One region of the Actinoplanes sp. CA-142083 genome, then DNA from elsewhere that is predicted to be linked to it. Evidence: riboswitches for the same ligand, from Rfam matches in the RefSeq annotation. Region 1 holds a riboswitch; the other holds the start of a gene.

Region 1 (5,670 bases):
GAAGTTCACGTCGTAGAGCCACGAGGTGTCGAGACCGTCGGGGTCCCGGGCGTTGACGGAGAGCAGGGTGGGTGCCTGCTCGGCCATGTCGAACGCCTCGAGCCAGCTTGCCGGGTTTTTCGCGAGGAGCAAACGGACGTTTCGTCCGTCCCGGTCGACTTGGGCGTAGCGGCCGGCGACCGAGGCGACGGTGGCGAGGTGCGGCAGAGCCTCTATCGGGCGGACCCCGAACTCGGCCGCGACCGCGAGGGCGGTGGCGGCGTTACCCAGGTTGACCTGGCCGGGGAGCTGAAGCTTGACGAGGTGCCAGTCGCCGCGCGGGTCGACGACGCCGTCGTCCTCGACGCGCCAGTGCGCTTGCGGGCGGCGCAGCGGGCAGCCGACGCACCACCAGTCGCCGGCGTTGCGCTCGATCGGGTGGCCGCTCTGCGGGCAGACGAACGAGTCGTCGTGCCAGCGCTGCCCGGCGCTGAACCAGGTGACCTGCTGGCCGCTGCCCTCGGCCGCCCAGACGACCATCGGGTCGTCGGCGTTGGCGACCACGCGCACCTCGGGGTGGCCGGCGAGGGCGTCGCGCCACAGCTGCGCCATCATCGCCACCTCCTTGGCCCGGTCGAGCTGGTCGCGGGAGAGGTTGAGCAGGGCGACCACGCGCGGCCTGGTGGCGTCGATGACCCGGGCCAGGTAGTGCTCGTCGACCTCGAGGACGGCGAACGGGGTGACGCCGGCCTTGGCGAGCGCCGACGTGTGCCCGGTCGGCATGTTGGCGCCGAACGAGTTGGTGGCGACCCGCCCGATGTGCGAGAGGGCGGCGGCCGCGAGCCGGGTCGTGGTGGTCTTGCCGTTGGTGCCCGAGATGAGGGCGACCGCGCGACCCGAGGCGAGGTGAGCCAGCAGGTCGGGGTCGATCTTGAGGCCGATCCATCCGCCGATGACCGAGCCGTCGCCGCGTCCCGCGGCCCTGGATAGCGCCGCCGCGGTCTTGGACACACTCGTCGCGACCTTGGCCCGCAGGGGCATCTTGCCGTCCGTCACGGGAGCGAGGGTACCCGACCCATTGGTTACATCCGGTTGCCGGCGGCCGGGAGTCTACTGAAAGCCCTCTGGCCAGCGAACACAGGGTTACCAGCACTTTTTGTGTGTTGTGTTTCACCCGTAACCTTGGGCGTACGGTGATCACGCCACCACCGTACGCAATGGCATTTGTCTCCTGTAGGTAACAAACTGGACAGTAACCAATGTGCCAAACACGCTGCGTGACCAACCCAAGACCGACGATCAAGCCGAAATTCAGGTAGCAAGGTTGGGCCGATCCGGAATGGACCGGCTCGCGACGACCAGGCTCACGCCGAGCCCTGCCCCGGGTCGGACGTCGCGGCCACCGCACCACGGAACACCACAAAGGCATACGGGGGCAGGGACGGGGGACCCACAGCTTCTCGAGAGAGACAGCCGGTCCGCCTCGCCGCCACCCGCTCCGGTGGCGGGCAACGAGGCAACCTCGGGGTGAAGTCGGCCACCACGGCGACCGGGCAACCTTCCCGCCCGAACCCGACAGCTAACCTCGCAGGCGTGCCGGAGGGATTCCCTTACCGTGCACGAACAAAGTTCGAGCCGGCGTCGACGGCTGTCCGTCGGCACCGGAACCGCCGCACTGTCCCTGGGTCTCTGCCTCTGCGCGGGCCAGCTGATCTCGACGCCGGCGGCGAGTGCTGCCACCCCCGTCGTGACCGCTGCCCAGGCGGCGGCCGCCAAGCCCACTCCTCGAGTCGGCACCTCCGTCAGCACGAGGACGATCAACAAGGGTCAGCAGATCCGGGTCACCGCCCGGTACTACAACCCCAAGACGGGCGCGGCGATCAAGGTCGGGTGGGTCAAGCTCCAGGCCTACCGCGGTGGCAAGTGGGTCAACCAGACCGCCACCAAGATCAACAGCTCCGGCGCCGCCAACCTGTACTGGAAGCCGGCGTCCAGCGTCTCCGTGCGAGCGGTCTACCTGTCCAACGGTGCGTACAACTCCCACGTCGGGAAGTCGATCCGCATCACGGTCCGGCAGAACAACGGCGCGAAGATCCTGGCCGAGGCGAAGTCCCACACCGGGGCGCTGTACCTGTTCGCCGCGGCGGGGCCGAAGCGCTTCGACTGCTCCGGCTTCACCAAGTACGTCTACAAGAAGGCAGTGGGCAAGTCGCTGCCGCACAAGGCGAACTCGCAGCAGAAGTACGGCAAGGCCGTCAGCAAGGGCAGCAAGCAGGTCGGTGACCTGATCATCTTCCGCTCGGGCTCGTACGGCTACCACGCGGGTATCTACGCCGGGAGCGGGTACATGTACGACTCCCCGCACACCGGCGCGCGGGTCGGCAAGCACAAGATGTACGGCAGCAACTACGTCGTACGCCGAATCGCCTGACGCAACAACGAAAAGGGGCGCCCCGCGGTTCGCGAGGCGCCCCTTTCGCCGTACGCGTCAAACCACGACGCTGACCAGACGGCCAGGCACGACGATGACCTTCTTGGGCGTACGCCCGGCCAGAGCCTCTTCGACCGAAGCCAGTGCGGCTGACCGGACGAAAGCCTCGTCGGCCTCCGGCGAGACCGAGACACGGCCGCGCACCTTCCCGTTCACCTGCACCGGGTACGTGATCGACTCGGCCTTCAGCTGCGCCGGGTCGGCCACCGGGAAGTCCGCATAGGCCAGCGTGCCGGAGTGGCCCAGCTTGCTCCACAGTTCCTCGGCCAGGTGCGGCGCGAACGGCGACACCATCAGCACCAGCGGCTCGACCGCCTCGCGCGACACGACCGGCAGCGGGGTCAGCGTGTTGGTCAGCTCGATCAGCTTGGCGATCGCCGTGTTGAACCGCAGCTCGTCCAGGTCCTCGCGGACGCCGGCGATCGTCCGGTGCAGATGCTTGCGGGTTTTCGCATCCAGAGCCGCGTCACTGACCCGGATCGCACCGCTCTCCTCGTCGACCACCAGGCGCCAGACCCGCTGCAGGAACCGCTGCGAGCCGATAACGGCACGGGTCTCCCAGGGCCGCGAGACGTCCAGCGGGCCCATCGCCATCTCGTACACCCGGAACGTGTCGGCGCCGTACTGCTCGCACATCTCGTCGGGAGTCACGACGTTCTTCAGCGATTTGCCCATTTTGCCGTAGCTTCGCGTCACGGGGACGCCCTCGTAGAAGTACTGCCCGTCCCGCTCCTCCACCTCTTCGGCGGGGACATAGAACCCGCGGTCGTCCTGGAACGCGTACGCCTGGATGTACCCCTGGTTGAACAGCTTCCGGAACGGCTCGAACGACGAGACGTGGCCCAGGTCGTACAGCACCTTGTGCCAGAAGCGGGCGTACAGCAGGTGCAGCACCGCGTGCTCGACGCCGCCGACGTACAGGTCGACGCCGCCGGAGTCGCCGTCGCGGGACGGACCCATCCAGTACGCCTCGTTGTCCGGGTCCACCAGTGCCTTGTCGTTGCGCGGGTCCAGGTAGCGCAGCTCGTACCAGCAGGAGCCGGCCCATTGCGGCATGGTGTTGGTCTCGCGGGTGTACTGCTTCGGCCCGTCACCCAGGTCCAGCTCGACCTCGACCCAGTCCTTCTTGCGCGACAGCGGCGTCTCCGGCTCGCTGTCCGCGTCCTCCGGGTCGAAGGTGCGCGGCGAGAAGTCGTCGACATCGGGCAGCACGACCGGCAGCATCGAGTCGGGCAGCGCGATCGGCAGACCGGTCTCGTCGTACACGATCGGGAACGGCTCGCCCCAGTAGCGCTGCCGGCTGAACAGCCAGTCGCGCAGGCGATAGGTGGTGGCGCCCCGGCCATGCCCGTGCTGCTCCAGCCATTCGATCATCGCGGCCTTCGCCTCGACGACGCCCTTGCCGTCCAGCCAGTCGCTGTTGATGGCCGGACCTTCTCCGGTGAAGGCCCCCACAAAATCTTCAGGAGCTTTCACCGTACGGATGATGGGCAGTTCGAAGTTCTCGGCGAACTCCCAGTCCCGCTCGTCCTGCCCGGGCACCGCCATGATCGCGCCGGTGCCGTAGCCGGCCAGCACGTAGTCGGCGATGAAGACCGGGATGCGCTGCTGATTCACCGGGTTTGTCGCATACGCCCCGACGAAGACGCCGGTCTTCTCCTTCGACTCGGTGCGCTCCTCGTCGGTCTTCGCGGCCGCGGCCGCCCGATATGCGGCGATCGCCTCGCCGGGGGTGCCGAAGTCCCCGGTCCACTTCCGATTCGTCCCATCCGGCCATTCGGCCGGAGCGATCTTGTTGACCAGCTCGTGCTCCGGAGCCAGGACCATGTACGTCGCGCCGAACAGGGTGTCGGGACGCGTCGTGAATACCGTGATCTTGTCGGATTCGACCGGGAAGTCGACGTGCGCGCCGCGCGACCGGCCGATCCAGTTGCGCTGCATCAGCTTGACCGGCTCCGGCCAGTCCAGTGTGTCCAGATCCTCGATCAGGCGGTCGCCGTACGCGGTGATCCGCATCATCCACTGCCGCAGGCTGCGCTGGAAGACCGGGAAGTTGCCGCGCTCGCTGCGCCCGTCCGGCGTGACCTCCTCGTTGGCCAGCACGGTGCCCAGGCCCGGGCACCAGTTGACCGGGGCCTCGCTGATGTAGGCCAGGCGGTGGTCGTCGATCAGCTTGCGACGCTCGACCGGCGACAGCTCCGGCCACGACGCGCCCGGGGTGGGCCGGGTGCCGGCCTCGAACTCGGCGATCAGCGCGGCGATCGGGCGGGCCTTGCGGATCTTCTCGTCGTACCAGGAGTTGAAGACCTGCAGGAAGATCCACTGCGTCCACCGGTAGTACTCGGGGTCGGTGGTCGCGAACGAGCGCCGGTCGTCGTACGCCAGCCCCAGCCGCCGCAGCTGACCCTTGTACCGCTCGACGTTGGCCGCCGTGGTGATCGCCGGGTGGGTGCCGGTCTGCACCGCGTACTGCTCGGCGGGCAGGCCGAACGCGTCGAAGCCCATCGGGTGCAGCACGTTGTAGCCGGCCATCCGCTTGTAGCGGGTATAGCTGTCGGTGCCGATGTACCCGAGCGGGTGACCCACATGCAGGCCCGCCCCCGAGGGGTACGGGAACATGTCCTGGACGTGCAGCTTGGGCGCGCCGGCCCGGGGATGCGCCGGATCGGCCAGGTCACCGGCCGGGTTGGGCGCGTGGAACGTCCCGTGCTCGGCCCACCAGGCCTGCCAGCGCGGCTCGATCTCGTTGGCCAGCGCGGCCGTGTACCGGAACCGCGGGGTCTCTGACTCGCTCATGGTCGGCAATCTCAATCAGTAGATGGGCACAAAAAAGCCCCTCACGCAGGAGGGGTTCGCCGTGCTGTGCCCAATGTCAGCGGCTGCAGCACGGCCGGCTAAGAAGCAGGAACCGGCGGGCCATGCGTGCATGATACCGGTCGCCGCCCGTGAGCGGCGACCGGTATCCAGCTAGCTGCTTACGCCGCTGGGCCGTAAACGGCGAGCTCGGTGCTGTCGAGGAACACGCAGCCGCTGACCGTCGGCGGCTGGCCGGCCGGGCAGAGGCCCGCGTCCTGGCCCTGCGAGGTCACCATCGTGAACCGGACGTAGGAGATGCCGTCGCCCGTGCCCGCGGTCAGCGCGACCGGGGTCGGTGTGACGGTGCCGACCGGGAAGGTGCCGCTCGCGGCGACCACCCAGGT
Region 2 (5,670 bases), 1.4 Mb from region 1:
TGATGGCCTACCCGCCAGGCCAGCAGACGGTCGGCCGGGCAGCGATCCAGAAGCTCTGGGAGGAGGCGCTGCCCCACATGCCCTCCTTCGAGCCGGAGCAGCCGCTGCCGACCCTGATCAGCGGCGACCTCGCCCTCACCTCGACCCCACCCAAGGACGGCGCCGGCGCCCGAGCCCAGGTGGTCCGCCGCCAGCCCGACGGCACTTGGCTGCGAGTCCTCGACCAGCCCGAGTTCGCAACCCCCAAACCCTGACCGGCCCGGCCACCTGGCCGAGCCCTTCCGGCCCCGCATCGCCCGCGCCGCTCGGCCGCGCATCGCCTGGCCGCGCATCGCCTGGCCGCGCATCGCCTGGCCGCGCATCGCCTGGCCGCGCATCGCCTGGCCGCGCATCGCCTGGCCGCGCATCGCCTGGCCGCGCATCGCCTGGCCGCGCATCGCCTGGCCGCGCATCGCTCGGCTGCACCGCCTCGGTCCTGCCGCTTGGCTGCGCACCGGCTCGGTCCCGCCGCTTGGCCGAGACGTATCGAGCGGTGTCAAGCCGTGGGCGTGATGATCTCGGTGGTGGTGCGGAGCACGGTGCCCAGGCCGGCGATCTCGCGGAAACCCTGGTCGCTGGCCTGTGACACGGCGTCGGTTACCAGCACGACGCGGTAGTCGCGCTCGTGGGCCTCGATGATGCTGGCTCGGGGGCAGTTCGGCAGGTTGCAGCCGGCGAAGACGAGGGTGTCGACGTTGTGCGCGGCGAGGAGTTCCTCGAGCCGCGTGCGATAGAAGGCGCCCCAACGCGGCTTGTAGAGCGCGTATTCGGCGGGTCCCAACTGCTGCGGCTCGCCGCGGAGAAGGGCCTCGTCGTCCAGGTCGTCGGTGGGTGCCAGGCCCGGCGCCAGCAGGCGGCCGGGTGTGCCGGGGCGGGCGAATTCCGCGCCGCTCTGCACGAGTGTGCGCCGCACGCGGTCGACGTCCTGGCCGTCGGCCGGATAGAGGCGGACAACGTGGACGATCGGGCGTCCGGTTGCCCGGAAGGCCTCGGTGAGCTTGGTGAGGTTGGGGAGGATCTCGGTCGTGCCCGCCAACCCGAAGGGACCGTCGGAAAGGAAGTCGCGCTGCATGTCGATGGTGATCAGCGCCGCGCTGTCCCAGTGCGGTTCGAGATGGGGGTCGGTGGCCATGCCGCCACTGTGGCACAAACGCGGCCAGGGCGGCCCTCGACGATGCGTTCGCCGCCGGCGGTGGGGATGCGATCCGGCCGCCCTGGGGGATGAGCGGCCGGATCGCTAGGGGTGGATCAGAGCGCGATCCGCTGACCGGGGAAGATCAGGTTCGGGTTGCTGATGGTGTTGCCGTTCAGCTGGTAGAGGGTGTGCCAGCCGCCCGCGATGTGGTTGCGGGTGGCGATTGCCGACAGCGTGTCGCCGGAGCGGACGACGTAGGTCTTGCCGGTGGCCTTCGCGGTCGTGGCGCGGGTCACCTTGTGCGACGAAGTCGACTTCTTGGTGGCCTTCTTGGTGGCCTTGTGCGTGGTCGACTTCGACTTGTGCGTGGACTTCGACTTGTGCGACGAAGTCGTCGACTTGGAGCCGCTCGTGTTGGTGCCCTTGTAGTGCTTCGACGAGCCGGCCTTCTTGCCGCACACCGGCCACGCGCCGATGCCCTGGCCGTCCAGCACCTTCTCGGCGATGCGGATCTGCTCCGCCTTGCTCGCCTTGTTCGCGGTGCTGGCGTACTTCGTGCCGCCGTAGGCCTTCCACGTGCCGCGGGTGAACTGCAGCCCGCCGTAGAAGCCGTTGCCGGTGTTGATGCTCCAGTTGCCGCCCGACTCGCACTGCGCGATCGCGTCCCAGTTCACACTGGACGCCTGTGCGGGGGAAGCGGGGCCGAGCAGGGCGGCCGTGCCCGCCACGCCGATGGCCGTGAGGCCCAGCGCGAAACGGGCGTGCTTGCGCGCCCGCGACGTGCGGGCATGCTTGCGGATCTGTGCCATGACAGAGAACCCTCCACGCCTACGAGGTCAGCTGTCGGGTTCGGGCTGAGGTGCCCGGCCGCCATCGTGCGGCTTCACCCCGAGGCGCGCGCACCGCGCGCCGAGGAACGTTGGGTCCCCCGCTCCCTGCCACGAGTTCGATGTCCGGCGGGCGGTGGCAGGGACTCGGCGTTCCACCCGCGGTGCCCGCATCGCGGGACCGGCCGACGGTAACCACGGCTCCGCGAAATCGCCCAAGCTCGAAGCGTGAATGGTGACGTTGTTCTCAGCTATTGCCCTATTTGATCTTGCTTTATGTCGAGAATAACCGATTGATGCGGTTCTGGCATTACTGATCGGTAACTTGTCCGGCTGCTGCTCGAAACCTGGTGCAGAATCGGCTGCCATGAGCGATCACGACATCGTCGTCCACGGCGCATCCGGCTTCGTCGGAGCGTTGGTGGCGCAGTATCTGGCCGAGCACGCTCCAGCCGGCACGCGGGTCGCTCTCGCGGGCCGCTCCGAGGTCAAGATCGCCCAGGTCAAGCAGCGTCTCGGCGTCGACTGGCCGATTCTCGTGGCCGATGCCGCCGACGTCGCGGCCCTCGAGCGGATCGCCGCGGCGACGCGGGTCGTCGTCACCACCGTCGGGCCATATGCGAAATACGGCAAACCGCTCGTCCGGGCCTGCGCCGCCGCCGGCACCGACTACGTCGACCTCACCGGGGAGGTGCTGTTCGCCCGGGAGAGCATCGACGACAACCACGAGCTGGCCCGCTCGACCGGCGCCCGCATCGTGCACTCCTGCGGCTTCGACTCGATTCCGTCCGACATCGGCGTGCACGTGCTCGCCCAGCAGGCCAAGGCCGGCGGCGCCGGCGAGCTCACCGACACCACGCTGGTCGTCACCAGCCTGCGCGGCGGGATCAGCGGCGGCACGATCGACTCGATGCGGCACCAGCTCGACGTGGTCAAGAACGACCGCAAGCTGCGCCGGGTCGCCGCCAGCCCGTACTCGCTGAGCCCCGACCGATCCGCCGAGCCCGACCTCGGCCGCCAGGACGACACGGCCGTCGTCTCGGGTCCGGCCGTGCACCCTCGGCTGCGCGGCACGCTCGCGCCGTTCTTCATGGCCTCCTACAACACCCGGGTGGTGCGCCGGAGCAACGCGCTGCGCGGCTGGGAGTACGGCCGGGCGTTCCGTTACCGCGAGGCGATGAGCGTCGGCTCCTCCCCGCTCTCCCCGGTGATGGCTCACGGCACCCGGCTCGGCCTCGGCGCGCTGATGGTCGGCCTGTCGCTGCCGCCGACCCGCTACGTCCTCGACCGGATCCTGCCCAAACCGGGCGAGGGCCCGAGCGCGGAGTCCCGTGAGAGCGGCCACTTCACGATGGACCTGTTCGCCACCACGACGTCCGGCGCGCGCTACACGGCCCGGTTCCGGGCCAAGGGCGACCCCGGCTACGCGGCCACCGCCGTCATGCTCGGCGAGTCGGCGCTGGCCCTCGCCCACGACCGCGACGCGCTGCCCGCCTCCGAGGGCGGCGTCCTGACCCCCGCCACCGCCTTGGGCGACGCCCTGGTGGCCCGCCTGCGCGGCGCCGGAGTGGAGATCACCGCGGGTAAAAGCTAAGAGCGTTCCAAGCGGCCCAGCACGGCCGTGCAGAAATCGGTCAAATGGTCCGCCAGAGCGTCGACGTCGTCCGTCATGCCGCGCGACAGCCAGTCGATGATGACCTCACTCAGCCCCGCGACCAGGGCGAGCAGCATCCGCTCGTACCGAATCTCGGTGGTAGGGCGACCACCCACCCGCCGCAACATGCCCGCCAGGAATTGTGCGTCCTCGCGAAGGACGCCACGCCGCCGCGTCTCCATGCGCGGCGCGTTGATGTAGATGACCTGCGCCCGCTCCGGGTTTGCCTGCAGCATCCCCAGCAGGCGCCGCACCGCCGGACGCAGCATCTCCTCGAGACTGCCCGGCGCATCCGGCGTGGCCGCCGAGACGCCGGCGAGCAGCCATTCGTTCTGCTGCCGGTGCAGCGCCCGCACCAGATCCTCCCGGTCGACGAAATGCTCGTAGAAGTACCTTTTCGAGACCTTCGCGCCGGCGCAGACCTCCGCGACCGTGACGTCGTCGTAGTCGTGCGTCCCGAACAGGTGCAGCGCCGACGCGAGGATCCGGTCGCGCCGATCCGTCGCGCGCTCCTGGCGGGAACGCCCGCCGTAGTTCTCGCCCCGCCGCGTCACCAACGCAGTCCGCTCGTCCACGAGATCAACGGTAGGCCCACGCCGAGCCGCGCGACGCACACCTCGGGCATCGTCGATTGATCGAGGGGTGGCATCATGACGGACTGGCTTGAACCGGGTTCATTCGGGCAGGATCAAGGCGTGGCCGCCACCCGTCTTCCCTTCCCGATCACGCTGACGGGCGACGGCATAGTCCTGCGCGAGTGGCGCTCCGACGATCTCGGCGACCTGATCGGCCTCCTCGACGATCCCGACATCGCCCGCTGGACGCCGATGCCCTCGCCCTTCGACACCGAGGCCGGCGTCGCCTACCTCAAACGCGCCCATCAGGGCCGCATCAGCGGTCAGCGCATTCAGCTCGCGATCACCGAGCGCGGCGGCCGTCCGGTCGGCGAGGTCCTGCTCTTCGGCATCGACGCCGGCCTCAAAGAGGCCGAACTGGGCTATCTGGTGGGCGCGCGCCATCGTCACCGCGGGCTCGCGTCGGGGTCACTCTCACTGCTTTCCTCGTACGCCGGAAGCACACTCAAACTGAGTCGCCTGCTGCTGCGGATCGATCCCGCGAACACGGCGAGCGCCGCGGTGGCGCGTCGTTGCGGCTACTCCCTGACCGGCGAGGCGCCGATTCTCCAGGTCGGCCCGGACGGCCCGAGCAGCCTCGACACCTGGGAGATGATGACCGGCCACCCCGGCAGCCGCCTTGATCGTCTGAAAAATGTCGCAGCCCGGCGGTACGGTCGTCGCACCTGAAGAAAGCCGCTCCTCCCGCCGGGGCGGCCTCCGGACCCCTGGGGAGGTGTCATGGTCAACGTCGATCGTGCACAGGTGATGGCCTACCGCGTGGCCGCGCTCGGCCTGGCCGAGCGCTCCGACCAGCGCCCCGCCGACCTGCCCCTGCTCGATCTGGGCGTGCAGGAGTATTCGCCCGGTTCCCAGCAGGTCGCCCTGGCCGCCCGCACGTCGGCCGACCTCGACGACGAGCGCCTGATCACCGTCTGGGCCGCCCGCGGCGCCCCACACCTGCACCGCCGCGCCGACCTGGCCACCCTGGTCAAACAGTTGTGGCCGGTCAGCGACGCCGACGCCACCTCACGCATCAAGAGCGGCCAGATCCCCGACGGCATGCGCCTGGGCATCGCCGCCTTCACCGCGACCGCGGCCGCCTTCCGCGAGGTCGTGCACGACTCGATGCCGCGCGGCGAGGTGAGCACCCAGGTCAGCAAGCGGGTGCCGAGCGAGCTCACCTATTACTGCCGCAGCTGCGGCGCCCAGCACATCGCCGGCAACGTCTGGCAGCACTCCGGCCTGCCCGGCGGCATAGAGGTCGAGTCCCGCGGCCGCGACGCCACCCTGGCTCCCATCCCCGACGCCCCGCCCCAGCCCACCCAAAACGAGGGCATAGCCGACCTGATCGCCACCTACCTCCGCTTCCTGGGCCCCGCAACCCCCGCCGAGCTGGGC

The links. A riboswitch is a leader RNA that binds a small molecule or an ion and turns the genes downstream of it on or off. The one in region 1 is predicted to bind cyclic di-AMP.
Region 2: another riboswitch for cyclic di-AMP. It lies ahead of ACQPZX_RS03215 (transglycosylase family protein); the one in region 1 lies ahead of ACQPZX_RS09875 (C40 family peptidase).

Annotation. Positions count from the first base shown of each region.
Region 1 is NZ_CP192076.1:2,059,129-2,064,798, reverse strand. Features, by position in the region: gene ACQPZX_RS09880 (MurT ligase domain-containing protein) at 1-1,020, opposite strand, end outside; cyclic di-AMP (ydaO/yuaA leader) riboswitch at 1,457-1,588, shown strand; gene ACQPZX_RS09875 (C40 family peptidase) at 1,595-2,410, shown strand; gene leuS (leucine--tRNA ligase) at 2,468-5,266, opposite strand; gene ACQPZX_RS09865 (M36 family metallopeptidase) at 5,446-5,670, opposite strand, start outside.
Region 2 is NZ_CP192076.1:682,967-688,636, forward strand. Features, by position in the region: gene ACQPZX_RS03205 (YybH family protein) at 1-254, shown strand, start outside; gene ACQPZX_RS03210 (cysteine hydrolase family protein) at 536-1,171, opposite strand; gene ACQPZX_RS03215 (transglycosylase family protein) at 1,288-1,983, opposite strand; cyclic di-AMP (ydaO/yuaA leader) riboswitch at 1,985-2,143, opposite strand; gene ACQPZX_RS03220 (saccharopine dehydrogenase family protein) at 2,369-3,595, shown strand; gene ACQPZX_RS03225 (TetR/AcrR family transcriptional regulator) at 3,592-4,230, opposite strand; gene ACQPZX_RS03230 (GNAT family N-acetyltransferase) at 4,351-4,959, shown strand; gene ACQPZX_RS03235 (DNA glycosylase AlkZ-like family protein) at 5,011-5,670, shown strand, end outside.